Regions from separate parts of the Priestia sp. JNUCC 25 genome, predicted to be linked through region 1. Evidence: riboswitches for the same ligand, from Rfam matches in the RefSeq annotation. Region 1 holds a riboswitch; each other region holds the start of a gene.

Evidence for each region. A riboswitch is a leader RNA that binds a small molecule or an ion and turns the genes downstream of it on or off. The one in region 1 is predicted to bind cyclic di-AMP.
Region 2: it holds a riboswitch for cyclic di-AMP, as region 1 does, so the genes downstream of both, JNUCC25_RS02310 (cation:dicarboxylate symporter family transporter) here and JNUCC25_RS20565 (APC family permease) in region 1, are expected to answer to the same signal.
Region 3: it holds a riboswitch for cyclic di-AMP, as region 1 does, so the genes downstream of both, JNUCC25_RS19600 (potassium channel family protein) here and JNUCC25_RS20565 (APC family permease) in region 1, are expected to answer to the same signal.
Region 4: it holds a riboswitch for cyclic di-AMP, as region 1 does, so the genes downstream of both, kdpF (K(+)-transporting ATPase subunit F) here and JNUCC25_RS20565 (APC family permease) in region 1, are expected to answer to the same signal.

What each region holds. Positions count from the first base shown of each region.
Region 1 covers NZ_CM132211.1:3,901,928-3,905,047, reverse strand. Annotated here, with positions in the region: gene JNUCC25_RS20570 (N-acetylmuramoyl-L-alanine amidase) at 249-1,283, shown strand; cyclic di-AMP (ydaO/yuaA leader) riboswitch at 1,475-1,616, shown strand; gene JNUCC25_RS20565 (APC family permease) at 1,779-3,120, shown strand, end outside.
Region 2 covers NZ_CM132211.1:423,099-426,218, reverse strand. Annotated here, with positions in the region: gene ytvI (sporulation integral membrane protein YtvI) at 1-384, opposite strand, end outside; gene JNUCC25_RS02310 (cation:dicarboxylate symporter family transporter) at 597-1,856, opposite strand; cyclic di-AMP (ydaO/yuaA leader) riboswitch at 1,963-2,102, opposite strand; gene JNUCC25_RS02305 (undecaprenyl-diphosphate phosphatase) at 2,376-3,120, opposite strand, start outside.
Region 3 covers NZ_CM132211.1:3,715,939-3,719,058, reverse strand. Annotated here, with positions in the region: gene JNUCC25_RS19610 (Lrp/AsnC family transcriptional regulator) at 239-694, opposite strand; gene JNUCC25_RS19605 (carboxymuconolactone decarboxylase family protein) at 815-1,273, shown strand; cyclic di-AMP (ydaO/yuaA leader) riboswitch at 1,389-1,533, shown strand; gene JNUCC25_RS19600 (potassium channel family protein) at 1,658-2,317, shown strand; gene JNUCC25_RS19595 (TrkH family potassium uptake protein) at 2,321-3,120, shown strand, end outside.
Region 4 covers NZ_CM132211.1:2,980,131-2,983,250, forward strand. Annotated here, with positions in the region: gene kdpA (potassium-transporting ATPase subunit KdpA) at 1-1,448, opposite strand, end outside; gene kdpF (K(+)-transporting ATPase subunit F) at 1,473-1,553, opposite strand; cyclic di-AMP (ydaO/yuaA leader) riboswitch at 1,932-2,072, opposite strand; gene JNUCC25_RS15220 (hypothetical protein) at 2,088-2,225, opposite strand; cyclic di-AMP (ydaO/yuaA leader) riboswitch at 2,298-2,440, opposite strand; gene JNUCC25_RS15225 (undecaprenyldiphospho-muramoylpentapeptide beta-N-acetylglucosaminyltransferase) at 2,827-3,120, opposite strand, start outside.

The DNA.
Region 1 (3,120 bases):
AACTTTCCTTGCAGTGTATACTTTAAATGAAAATGATAATTATTATCATTTAATCAACGAATCAACACTCTGCATATAGCTGTCACTCCTTGAGAGCTATCCTTATTCAGTATTCTGTCTATAAAGCAGAATAACCCGTTGCCATTGGGCAGCGGGTCTTTTTTTTAGTGATTTTTCACCTGCTAGGCTAGTATACGTAGCACTTTTTGCCCCCTTGCATATGTTAACAATAAGGAGGGACAAGTAATATGAAAAAAATCTATCTTGATGCAGGACATGGTGGGGCAGATGCAGGAGCAGTTGGAGCGAATGGACTGTATGAAAAAAACTTAGTTTTAAAAATTCAACAATATTTAATAAGCTATTTAAATAGCACCTACAGTGACTTTACGATTAAAACCACTCGTACCACAGATACTTTTTTATCGTTATCTCAGCGCGCTTCTCAAGCTAATTCGTGGGGAGCAGATGCATTTATGTCTATTCACGTAAATGCCGGTGGAGGAACAGGGTACGAAGATTATGTTTACAGAAGCGCTAGCAATGCCAGTAAAACGTTTCAATCAATTGTCCACGGCCAAGTACAGCCAACGCTGCTATCGTATAATCATCCGAATCGCGGTCGAAAGTCAGCCAATTATGCGGTGCTTCGCTTAACAAATATGCCCGCAGTACTAACTGAAATAGCTTTTATTGATAACCGCACCGATGCAGCACTTCTCCAAAACGAAGCTTTTTTAAAAAGCATGGGTGAATCGTATGCAAAAGGAATTGCCGTCTATTTGAATTTACCCCGTCGTGCAGTTCCAAACCCAAATCCAACACCAACACCAAATCCATCACCTTCTGAACCAGGTACAAAAACGTATACGATCAAGCAAGGAGATACGCTGTACAGTATTGCACAGAAGTACAATATAACAGTACAAGCGCTTCAAGAAGCGAATACAGGGCTTTCTGATCCTTTAACACTACAGGTTGGAAAAACAATTGTTATTCCTTCAGGGACTTCACCAAACCCATCTCCAACACCACCTGCTGAACAATATCCACTTCCCAATGGAATTTTAAAGCAAGGTGATTCTGGAGAAGCCGTGAAACAGCTTCAAAGAGCATTAAACGCAGTTAATTTTAAAGTAGGGTCAGTAGACGGAATATATGGAGTTCAAACGAAAGATGCAGTAAGACGTTTTCAGCTTGTGTATCTTCCTTATGATGTAGATGGCATTTATGGTCCTCAAACGAAAAACAAGCTAGCAGCCGTTTTAAAAGCAAAAAGTTAAAGCAAAAAGGTCTTCTGTAAGCGAGCAGAAGGCCTTTTGTTTTTCTGTTAAAAGCGCCTTAAGTACTATTTTATGGTTTACGTAAAATAATGCTTTACAAACCATTTGTACGGGAGTATATTATCTAAGAACAAAGGATAGTTATGAAAGAAACATGTTATCGATCATACCCTTTAACCGAAAATTATATTGACCTGTTATCGCTTAATTCGTCAGAAGTGGGGGACCCAAATTTGTGCATTGTCACTTGGGGTGAATCCTTTTTTAAAAGGTAGGGCTACTCTCATAGCCCGAATCCGACAGCTAACCCCATAAGCGTTTTGGAGAGGAGGTTTAAGCTGTGTAAAAACGCTGAGAACCCTTAGTGTTTTTTTTGTGCGCTTTTTTAACATAAAAAGGTATTTTTTAGGAATGATATCACTTGTTCGTGAACTTGTAACGGAGCTTAGCAATGAATAGTAAATAGTAGCTAGGCAATCATCGGAGGGAAATTGCGTGAACTATTCAGTTCTCAAAAGATTATTGATTGGAAAGCCGCTTAAAACAAAAGAGTTAGGCGATCAAAAGCTTAGTAAGCTTAAAGCACTGGCTATTTTATCTTCAGATGCCTTATCTTCAGTGGCTTATGGAACAGAACAAATTTTGATTGTACTTGCAACAGTCGGCGTCCTTGCCTATTGGTATTCGATTCCAATTGCGATTGGGGTATTGGTACTCCTGACGGCTTTAATTCTTTCATATCGTCAAATTATTTATGCGTATCCGCAAGGCGGAGGAGCTTATATTGTTTCGAAAACCAATTTAGGAGAAAATCCTGGGCTTATCGCTGGGGGGTCACTGTTAGTAGATTATATTTTAACAGTTGCCGTGAGTGTTTCAGCAGGAACCGATGCTTTAACTTCGGCTTTTCCAACGCTGCATCATTACAATGTAGTAATTGCGTGTTTGCTGGTGATTTTTATTACCGTTTTAAATTTACGTGGTGTAACAGAATCCGCTTCTGTATTAGCTTATCCGGTTTATTTATTTGTTATTGCTCTTATTTTGTTAATAGCGGTAGGCTTGTTTAAAATAGCGACAGGTCAAGTTTCACCTGAGCTTCATCCATCTCTCGGTACAGTAGTGCCAGGTATTAGTTTGTTTTTATTATTAAAAGCTTTTTCGTCAGGCTGTTCGGCATTGACAGGTGTAGAAGCTATTTCAAATGCAGTGCCTAACTTTAAAGAGCCAGGTGCAAAAAATGCTGTTCATACATTAATGCTGATGGGCGGTATTTTAGCCGTTTTATTTTCGGGCATCACGTTTTTAGCTTATTGGCTTGGCATTTCTCCAAAAGCAGATGAAACGGTTGTATCACAAATTGCATCGAGTGTGTTTGGACGAAATGGATTTTATTATTTTATTCAAGGCACAACAGCTCTAATTCTAGTGCTAGCAGCGAATACGGGCTTTTCAGCTTTCCCTTTGCTGGCTGTCAACTTATCGTCTGATAAATACATGCCAAGAATGTTTCAAATTCGTGGCGATCGACTAGGCTATTCAAATGGAATTGTGACCCTTGGAATTGCTTCTATTGTCTTAATTGTAGCTTTTAAAGGAGCGACTGAACAATTAATCCCTCTTTATGCAGTTGGAGTGTTCATTCCATTCACGCTTTCTCAAACAGGCATGATTGTCAAATGGCTTAGAGAAAAGCCGGCCGGCTGGCAAGGAAAGCTAATCATTAACTTAATTGGTGCGCTTATTACCTTAACTGTGCTAATCATTTTGTTTACAACGAAGTTTTCACAAGTATGGTCCGTGCTCATTTTCTTACCGGTTATTGTCTATATTTTTC
Region 2 (3,120 bases), 1.6 Mb from region 1:
GGTCTTTTCAAGCGTGCGCTCGATAGAAGAAATCACTTCTGTAGGAAGAGCGTTTGAATAGTATTTCCACTTAATAATAGTTGGATAAATCGCGGTTTCATAGATTTCTTTTACAAAGGAAGGCGCTATTTTTGAAAGAGCAACCACTTGCGTAACGATTGTCCGAACAATAAAAAATCCAATAAGTATGAGCGAAACAACATATAAAATGAAGGTCATAAGCACTGCATAGACTCTCTTCATTTTAAAAGATTGATGCAATTTCTGAACAATACCCTCAAGTGCTAATGCTGTTAATAAAGCAAACACAATCGGTAAACTGTAAGGGATTAACAAACATACGATTACTATCGAGGCGATGACCCATATTCGCTTTTTCCACATACTCTACTATCCCCCTACTAGCTAAGCTATCTCTATATTTACTGATAAAGAAAGGAACCAGTGACTGCTTTATATAAGAATAAAATTTGGATATTTTTATACCTGATGTTACATATTATAGGGTCAATTCCCATAATAATAAAGGAATTATTATGAAAAAAGCTACTTATTCTAATTTTTTGAATAGAATAAGTAGCTTTTTAATTTATAAATTAGCCGGCTTTCATGACCTCTGTACCTTTTTTAGGGTCAAATTTGCCTTCTGATTTAGACATTACAATTGCGGCTAGTGTGTTTCCTACTAAGTTAACAACCGTACGTGCCATATCCATGATTCTGTCTACTCCAGCAATGAAGGCTAATCCTTCTGCGGGAACACCGATTGTTCCAAGAGTAGCTAGTAATACAACAAATGATGTTCCTGGCACTGCAGCCATTCCTTTAGATGTAACCATCAATACAAGAATGAGCGTCAGCTGTTGAACGATCGTTAAATCAATACCATACACCTGCGCTAAGAATAACGCTGCAATCGCTTGATAAAGAACGGAACCATCTAGGTTAAATGTATAACCAATTGGTACAACGAACGATACGATAGCTTTTGGACAGCCCATCTTTTCAAGTTTTTCCATGATACGCGGAAGAACTGTCTCAGAACTAGATGTACTGTATGCTAACAACAGTTCATCTTTCATATAGCGGAATAAGTGGAAGATGTTAATTCCTGCCCATTTCGCAATTCCTCCCAATACAACAAGTAGGAAGAAAATTAACGCTAAGTAAACTAAGATAACAAGCTTTCCTAATGAAAGGAGTGAATCTAAGCCGAATTTTGAAACTGTTACACCAATTAAAGCAAATACACCAATTGGAGCCACTTTCATTACAAGGTTTACCACGTGAAACATTGCGTGAGAAACGCCGTCGAAGAATTGTACAACTGGCTTTCCTCTTTCCCCAATTGCCGCTACTCCAAGTGCAAATAACACTGTAAAGAAGATAATTGCTAGCATGTCTCCTTCAACAATTGACTGGAAAAAGTTTGTTGGAACAATGTGTAAGAAAGTTTCAGCCACTGACTTTCCTTCTTGCTGTTCGGATGTTTCAACGTATTGTGAAATATCACTCTTCTGTGCTGAATGAATGTCTACACCTTGCCCAGGATGAAAAATATTAGCAACCAATACACCGATTACAATTGCAAAAGTCGTAATAATTTCAAAATAGAGAATGGTTTTAACGCCGAGCTTTCCGACCTGTTTACCGCTCCCCGCTCCTGCAACTCCAACGACTAAGCTTGAGATAACAATTGGAATAACAATCATCTTAATTAATCTTAAAAATAGGTCTCCTAGCGGCTGTAGGTATGTTACTACACGCGGATCGTTAAACCAAATTACCCCTACAAGAACACCAAGGATTAAACCGGTAAAAATCTGCGTAGCCAAACCAAAACGAATTTTTTTCATAGATGTACCTCCCCAAAGATGTATGACATTTGTATATACTTTTCTGAAAAAACAAAAAAAGACTATTCTTAAGAAAGAACAGCCTTTTACTTACGCTATTTTGGGCTCTTTCTCTCAATAAAGCAAACGGGGTTAACTGTCGGATTCGGAATTGAGAGTTTCCTACCTTTTGTAAGGATTCACCCCAAGGCAGCTTTACTGCCGATAATGATTCCCCCGCTCTATACGATTAAGCTTATTATTCAGTTTTTATAAAATTAAAACGATCTATACGTTGTCATACGTTTTTTACAGTCAATAAAACTAAACAGAAGTCTTACTTTTACTTAACTTTATACTGCACAAATATTAATTTACTATTTTTCGACACGTTTTGTCAATACCCATGTTTGTAAAACGCTTTCAAAAGGCGATAATATATATTTATGCAAAAAAGCTATTGCAACATTGCAATAGCTTTTTCTTGCTCTTTGAGTCTCTATTAGAAGTTTAAGGGACTAAAGAACACGCGTGTTTATTTTATAAAAATACAAAATATAGAATAGCCGCTAAAACAATTCGATATAGTGCAAATGGTACTAATTTGATACGATTAATTAATTTCAGGAAAAAGCGAATAGATACCAGCGCAAAAATAAAGGCGCTGATAAAACCAGCAATAAAAAACGGTAGTGCATCTGATGTGAAATACTGCCAGTTTTTAACCAATGAAAGTCCACTTGCTCCTGCCATGATTGGCACTGCCATAATAAATGTAAAATCTGCGGCTGCCTTATGGCTCATTCCAAGAAGAACCCCTCCTGAAATCGTTGAGCCTGAACGAGAAAAACCTGGCCAAAGAGCAATACATTGAAACAGTCCTATACCCAGTGCTTGTCCATAAGACATTTGGTCCACCGTCTCTACACGCGGACGTTTAGGTCCAAACAAATCTGCTAGAATCATTAATACAGCTCCGACCACTAAGCCAATTAGCACCGTATTTAAAGAAAACAAATGTTCATCAATGTAATCATCAAACAAAAGTCCTAACACTCCTGCGGGTAACAGACCAACAATTACCTGCATTAAATTCAAGCGATTTGTCGGTCCAATTGGAGCAGCTGGTTTTTTTCCTAATCCTAATAAATTAATAAAACGATCTTTAAAAATAACAACTACTGCTAAGATCGACCCTAGCTGAATAACAATTTTAAATGTATTAGCTACTGGAGATGAAAATAATTCTTTTGAATTTAACCACAGGTCATCCACAATAATCATA
Region 3 (3,120 bases), 190 kb from region 1:
AAAGTAGTTTAATGGAAAGAAGATCCGAACGATGAATCGTTCGGATTTTTTCGTTAGTATGGTGAACGTATGTTTAATCTATTTATTTGGTTCTAGCTGTTGATTGGAGGGCAAGGCGAAGACTCCTGCGGAAAGCGAAGCCTGGCACAGAAATCAACAGCGGTGTCAAAAGTGATTCATACGAGCTTATTGATCCCATTGTTCGCTTTTAGATTGGACCGCTTTCGTTAGGTTTCAATCACTTTTCATCTTTTAAATGACTCAATAATGCAGGAGCCATCTCCACGTGAGAAAGGGCGATGTGTGAAATCGTTTTGGCATAAGGTGTAATTTCGTTAATAAATTGTTCGAGTACGTGCAGGTGAGGAAGCTGAAGCTTTGTAATAAAGCAGGCTTGCCCGGCGATTCGTTCACAGAATAAAGCGTAGGGATACTGAGAAATAAATCGTTTAAAACGCTCATGCTCTCCGTTTTTCATGGTTACTTCAATAAAACACGACACAGGCAAATGCAGCTTTTCATAATCAATATCGATCGTATATCCTTTTATAACGCCAAAGCTCTCTAGCTGCCTTACTCGCTCTGCCACCGAAGGAGGAGACAGGTTAATTTGTTTTCCTAGCTCTCGTAAGGAAAGGCGGCTGTTTTGCTGCAGCGCCTGCAAAATCGATAAATCAATTTCATCAATTTTCAATTGAAAACCTTCTTTCTCATTAACGTTTCATTTGATTAGTAATAGTAGATAAGATGTTTTATATGTAATCTGAAATTTCCATTTTTCTTACTATAATAATTAAAAAGGAGTGAGTAAAAAATGGCAAGAGTTTTGTTAGCAAACGAAGAGGGAACAAATTTTGAAAAAGCATTGAATTTAATTCCGCATGTAAAAAGATTGTATGATGAGCTTTACGACACGCTTTGGAACAGCGATATAGTAGAAAAAGAGACTAAGGAAAAAATTAGGCTTTATCTAGCAGGTGTTAACGGCTGTGAGACGTGTATGAGCATGTCATATGTAGGCGATGAGACGCTTAATCAAAAAGTGTTAAGAGAAAAAGAGCTGGAAGAAAAAGATCGATTACTGTTTCGATTTATTGATGTATACCGGGTGCGTCCAAGGGAGTTGACGGATGCTGATATGAATCAATTAAAGAAATTTTACAGTGATACGCAGCTGTTAGAGCTTTTGGCTGTTATTAATTTATTTGATCAATTTCACAAAATGATTGTCAGTTTAGATTTATATGATTTTTGCAGCTTGCAGGGCAAGTGAGATCTTCCCTAAAAATATCTTGACAGACAAAATCCACAGGAGTAAGATAGCTTTCGTGAAGTGAAACGCATCATGAATCGAATCGATTATTCTAAAAAATAGATCATAGACATTTGAATAAAAATCGCTTAATCCATTACGGAGCGGAGGACCCATTATTTACGCACATATTGTGCTCCGGGGTGAATCCTTAAAAAGGTAGGGTTACTCTTAAAACCCGAACCCGACAGCTAACTTCGCAAGCGTTTTGAGGGGGAAGAGTGTGGAAAAACACAGGAGCCTTCCTGTGTTTTTTTGCGCTTTTTTTAAGAAAAGGATGTAATTTTTTAGAAAAAGTATAAGCTAAGAGAACACACAGCAGTTGAAGAAAGGAATAAATACATTATGAAAAAACAGTTTGCTGTATTGGGATTAGGTCGTTTTGGAGGCAGTTTGGTTGAAGAGTTTGCTAATCTGGATGTGGATGTGCTCGCTATTGACCGCAATCAAGAGGTAGTAAATAAATTTAGCAACTCAGCTACATATGTTGTGCAAGCAAACGCGATTGATGAAGCTAGCTTAAAGGGGCTAGGTATCCGCAATGTTGATCATGCGCTTATTTCGTTTGGAGATGATATCGAAGCAAGCGTACTCGCAACCATGCTTTTAAAAGATATGGGCGTTAAGCAAGTATGGGTAAAGGCAGTGAATATGTATCATCAAAAAGTGCTCGAAAAAATAGGAGCGGACAAAGTTATTCATCCAGAGCGCGATATCGCTAAGCGTATTGCTCATCACGTGGTGTCAGAAAAAATCATTGATTACATTGAACTGTCAAAGGATTATAGTATTGTCGAAATTGTCGCCTCTAAGAAACTTCATAATAAAACGCTGTTTGATTTAAACATTCGTGCCAAGTACGGCTGCAATATTATCGGCTTTCAGCGAAAAGACGGGGAAATGGTTATTTCGCCTACCGCACATGAAATAATTGAACAAGGAGATATGCTGATTGTTATCGGACATAATCGCGATTTGAACCGTTTTGAAGAAGAAGGAGTTTAACTCATGAAAAAACAAATCATTAAACTTACCCCTCCGCAGCTGCTTGTCTCTATTTTTGGAGGAGGAATTATTATTGGTGCTTTTCTATTGATGATGCCTTTTTCTACTACTGAGCCAATCCGGTGGGTAGACGCCCTTTTTACATCTACTTCCGCTATGACAGTGACCGGCTTAGCCGTCGTAGATACAGGTACACGTTTTACCGTTATCGGTCAAACGATCATTATGCTGTTAATTCAAATAGGCGGTCTTGGCATTATGTCATTTGCCGTGTTGATTTTTATGATGCTAGGTAAAAAAATTGGATTTAAAGAGCGTATGCTCGTTCAGCAGGCCTTAAATCAGACGAGCGTCGGCGGAGTTGTGCTGCTAGTTAAAAGGCTGTTTATCTTTTCATTTTTAATTGAGTTTGTTGCACTTATCTTCTTAGCAATACGCTGGGTTCCGGAATTCGGATGGTCTAAGGGATTGTTCTTTAGCTTGTTTCATTCGATTTCTGCTTTTAATAACGCAGGGTTTGGACTGCTGTCTGATAACTTAGTTCAGTATGTAGGAGACCCTATTATTAACATAACAATTTCTTTTCTGTTCATTATTGGCGGGTTAGGGTTTACCGTCCTTGCTGATATGTGGGTGAAAAAATCGTACAAAAAACTAACGCTGCATTCAAAAATTATGATTATCAGCACGTTTGCGATTAACGTGACTGCAATGCTTTTTATTTTTTTCTTAGAGTACGGCAATTCACATACGCTTGGAAATTTATCATTAGGGGACAAAGCATGGGCGTCTTATTTTCAAGC
Region 4 (3,120 bases), 920 kb from region 1:
ACAATTCCCGTAGAAATGTTCCAAAACGGAGTTGCGTCACCGAGTCCTTCAAAACCGGATCCATTGTTTGCTGCTGACGACGTAAATTCATACAGTGCCTGGCTTAACCCGTGAAAGCCTGGGTTTGATATACCTTCCATTCCTAAATGAGTAGTGAACGCTACGGCGGTTCCCCCTAAAATTAGCAGCGGCTGCAGAATAAGCGTCACGGCAATGAGCTTCATTTCTTTTCCTTCAATTTTTTTACCTACGTATTCCGGGGTTCTTCCAACCATTAAACCTGATAAAAATACGGCGATGATGACGTACATCATGACATTCATAAATCCTGCTCCGACACCGCCAAATACGGTATTTAACATCATATTTCCAAGTGTCAATAACCCGGTAAGAGGCGTAAGGGTATCGTGCATGGCATTGACTGCGCCTGTTTCACTTGCTGTCGTCACGATGGCGTACAGAGTTGACATGCCGACACCAAAACGAACTTCTTTCCCTTCCATATAACCGCTCGCTTCATTCAAATGAAAAGCATCAAGTCTAGGGTTGCCACCCCACTCTGTTACAAACGCTGTACTTAAGATAACAATAAAGAGCATACTCATCGATATAAACAAGATGCGACCTTGTTTACGCTGTCCGATCATTTTTCCGTACGTAAAAGGAAGTGCGGTTGGCAACAAAAGCATAAGGACGATTTGTAATACATTGCTCCACGCATTAGGATTTTCAAATGGATGAGCTGAATTGACACCAAAAAATCCCCCTCCGTTGTTGCCTAGCTCTTTGATTGAAAGAAAAGAAGCAACTGGTCCCCTTGCTATTTGCTGGGATGCCCCTTCTAATGTATGGGCAGTCACCGTTCCGCTTAACGTTTGAGGAACACCTAAAAACGCAAATAAAATGCCTGTTATAAAAGCAATAGGAAGTAAAACATGCGTAATTGATTTCACAAAATCAACAAAAAAGTTTCCCATGTCCTTCCCTGCCAACCCACGAATAAAAGCGATTGCTACTGCAAGGGCTGTTGCTGGTGCAGCAAACATCATAAATACAACGGCGGCCATCTGCGAGAAATAAGACAAACCTGATTCACCGCTGTAGTGCTGCAAGTTCGTATTTGTCATAAAACTAATGGCCGTGTTAAAAGCAAGGGCCGGATCCATTCCTTTGATGTGGCTTGGGTTAAGCGGCAGTACCGCTTGAAACCGGAAGATAAGATACACCACAAAAATCATAAACGTATTCGCCAAAACGAGAGCAAGTGCATATTGCTTCCACGTCTGATTATGCCCTTTAATTCCTGCCGCTTTAAACATCACCGATTCTATCTTCCCTACCAAGCTAGTGTTTTTATCGTTTGAAAACACATTCGCTATATAAATACCTACGGGCTTTGCAATAAGCGCTACAAAAACAAGCAGCAGCGCAACTGATAGTAGAAAAATTCCCACGTTTTATTCCTCCGCTTATTAAAATTGTTCTGGATTTAACAGTACATATACTAAATAAATTAAAACGAGAACTGAAATACCTAACAAAATGAACGACATGTTCACTTCTCCTCTCTTTCGTCTACTACATGAGACGACCAGCAAATAATTCCGTACATAGCAGCTGTTAATATGGCAAGCGTTCCAAGCATGATTATATCCAAGTTGCTCCCTCCTAACTGTTTCTTACCACCCATGATTAAGCGTAGTGACTGTTTCTGTGCGTAAAGCATCACGCCCAAGTGAGCTAGCTGCGAAAGGTTATCTTTGATTGTTTAATCCTCACGTATTGTTGCTCTCGTTTTAAAAGCCCTACTATATCCTCTTTACGGTGCAGACATAGCCTGCTCTCCTATTTTCCCCATTAAAAAAACCGCAGAAGAGAGTTCTCTTCCGCGGTTTAATGCACGACAAATAAGCCGTGATCGACACGAATTTTTTTACTCCCAAAACGCTTACGGAGTTAGCTGTCGGATTCGGGTTATGGAAGTAACCCTACTCAGTTAAGAGATTCACCCCTAGTACATACGTACAAAATATTGGGTCCCCCGCTCATAATTGATTAAGCGTATATTTGTTATTTAATTTTTAGACTTAATTATGTTTTTTACTGCTGCGTTTAAAACTTTGATTAGCTAACGTAGACAAATAGCGGTTTGCTAGATCAAAAGATTGCTGGTCGCACATTGCTCGGTATTCAATCAATTGAATCATTTGCTTAGATAAATGCATCTTGACGCTCCTTTCACCTATATTTTGAAAGGAGCGTACTATCCGCTGTTATAGAAAACGACCACGATTACACCATCCTCTCTCTTAACGCTTACGAAGTTAGCTGACGGGTTCGGGTCAAGAAAGTAACCCTACTCAATTAAGAGATTCACCCCTGATAATTGGGTCCTCCGCTCTTTCCTTCTCTTTCAGAAAAGACTCAGCGTTTCACAGTGGAACGTTTCATGAGAGTAATCTTACTCCTGTTAAAATTTACTGTCAACAACATTTTTTGAAATTTTAAAAGCTTTATTTTTCTATGTATATTCATTATTTTAAAATAATAGATTCGAAGAAAAAAAGGTTGTGACTGAATGTAGCCCATCTAAAGATGAACAAATGGGATACATGAGCTGAACCGCTTGTGACACCGCAGTTGATTTCTGTGCAAGACTTCGCTTTCCGCAGGAGGCTTCTTCTTGCCCTCCAATCAACTGCTAGAAGGATCTGAACAGGTGAAACCTACGTTCACTTTAACAAAAAAAACGAACCACTAATCAAACACCTTGATCAATGGTTCGTTTTTCACTTCGGCTAAAGTACGTTTGTCCCAGCCTTTTTTTTAACTCATTTTCTCAATTTCATTTACAAGAATTGAAATGGCATCCGTTTTTGTTGCTTCACGCATTGTACGCTTCATCGTACTTGCCTGCTGCTGAAGCTCATTTACTTCCCGCAAAAACACTTCTTTTGTTAACTGTTCTTCTTCCACAACCATACAGTAGCCTTTTTTCTTAAAGGACTGTGCATTTAAAATTTGATCTCCGCGGCTTTGTGCTTTTGACAAAGGAATAATCATCATCGGTTTATGAAGGGCTAAAAACTCAAAGATAGCATTTGATCCGCCGCGTGTAAT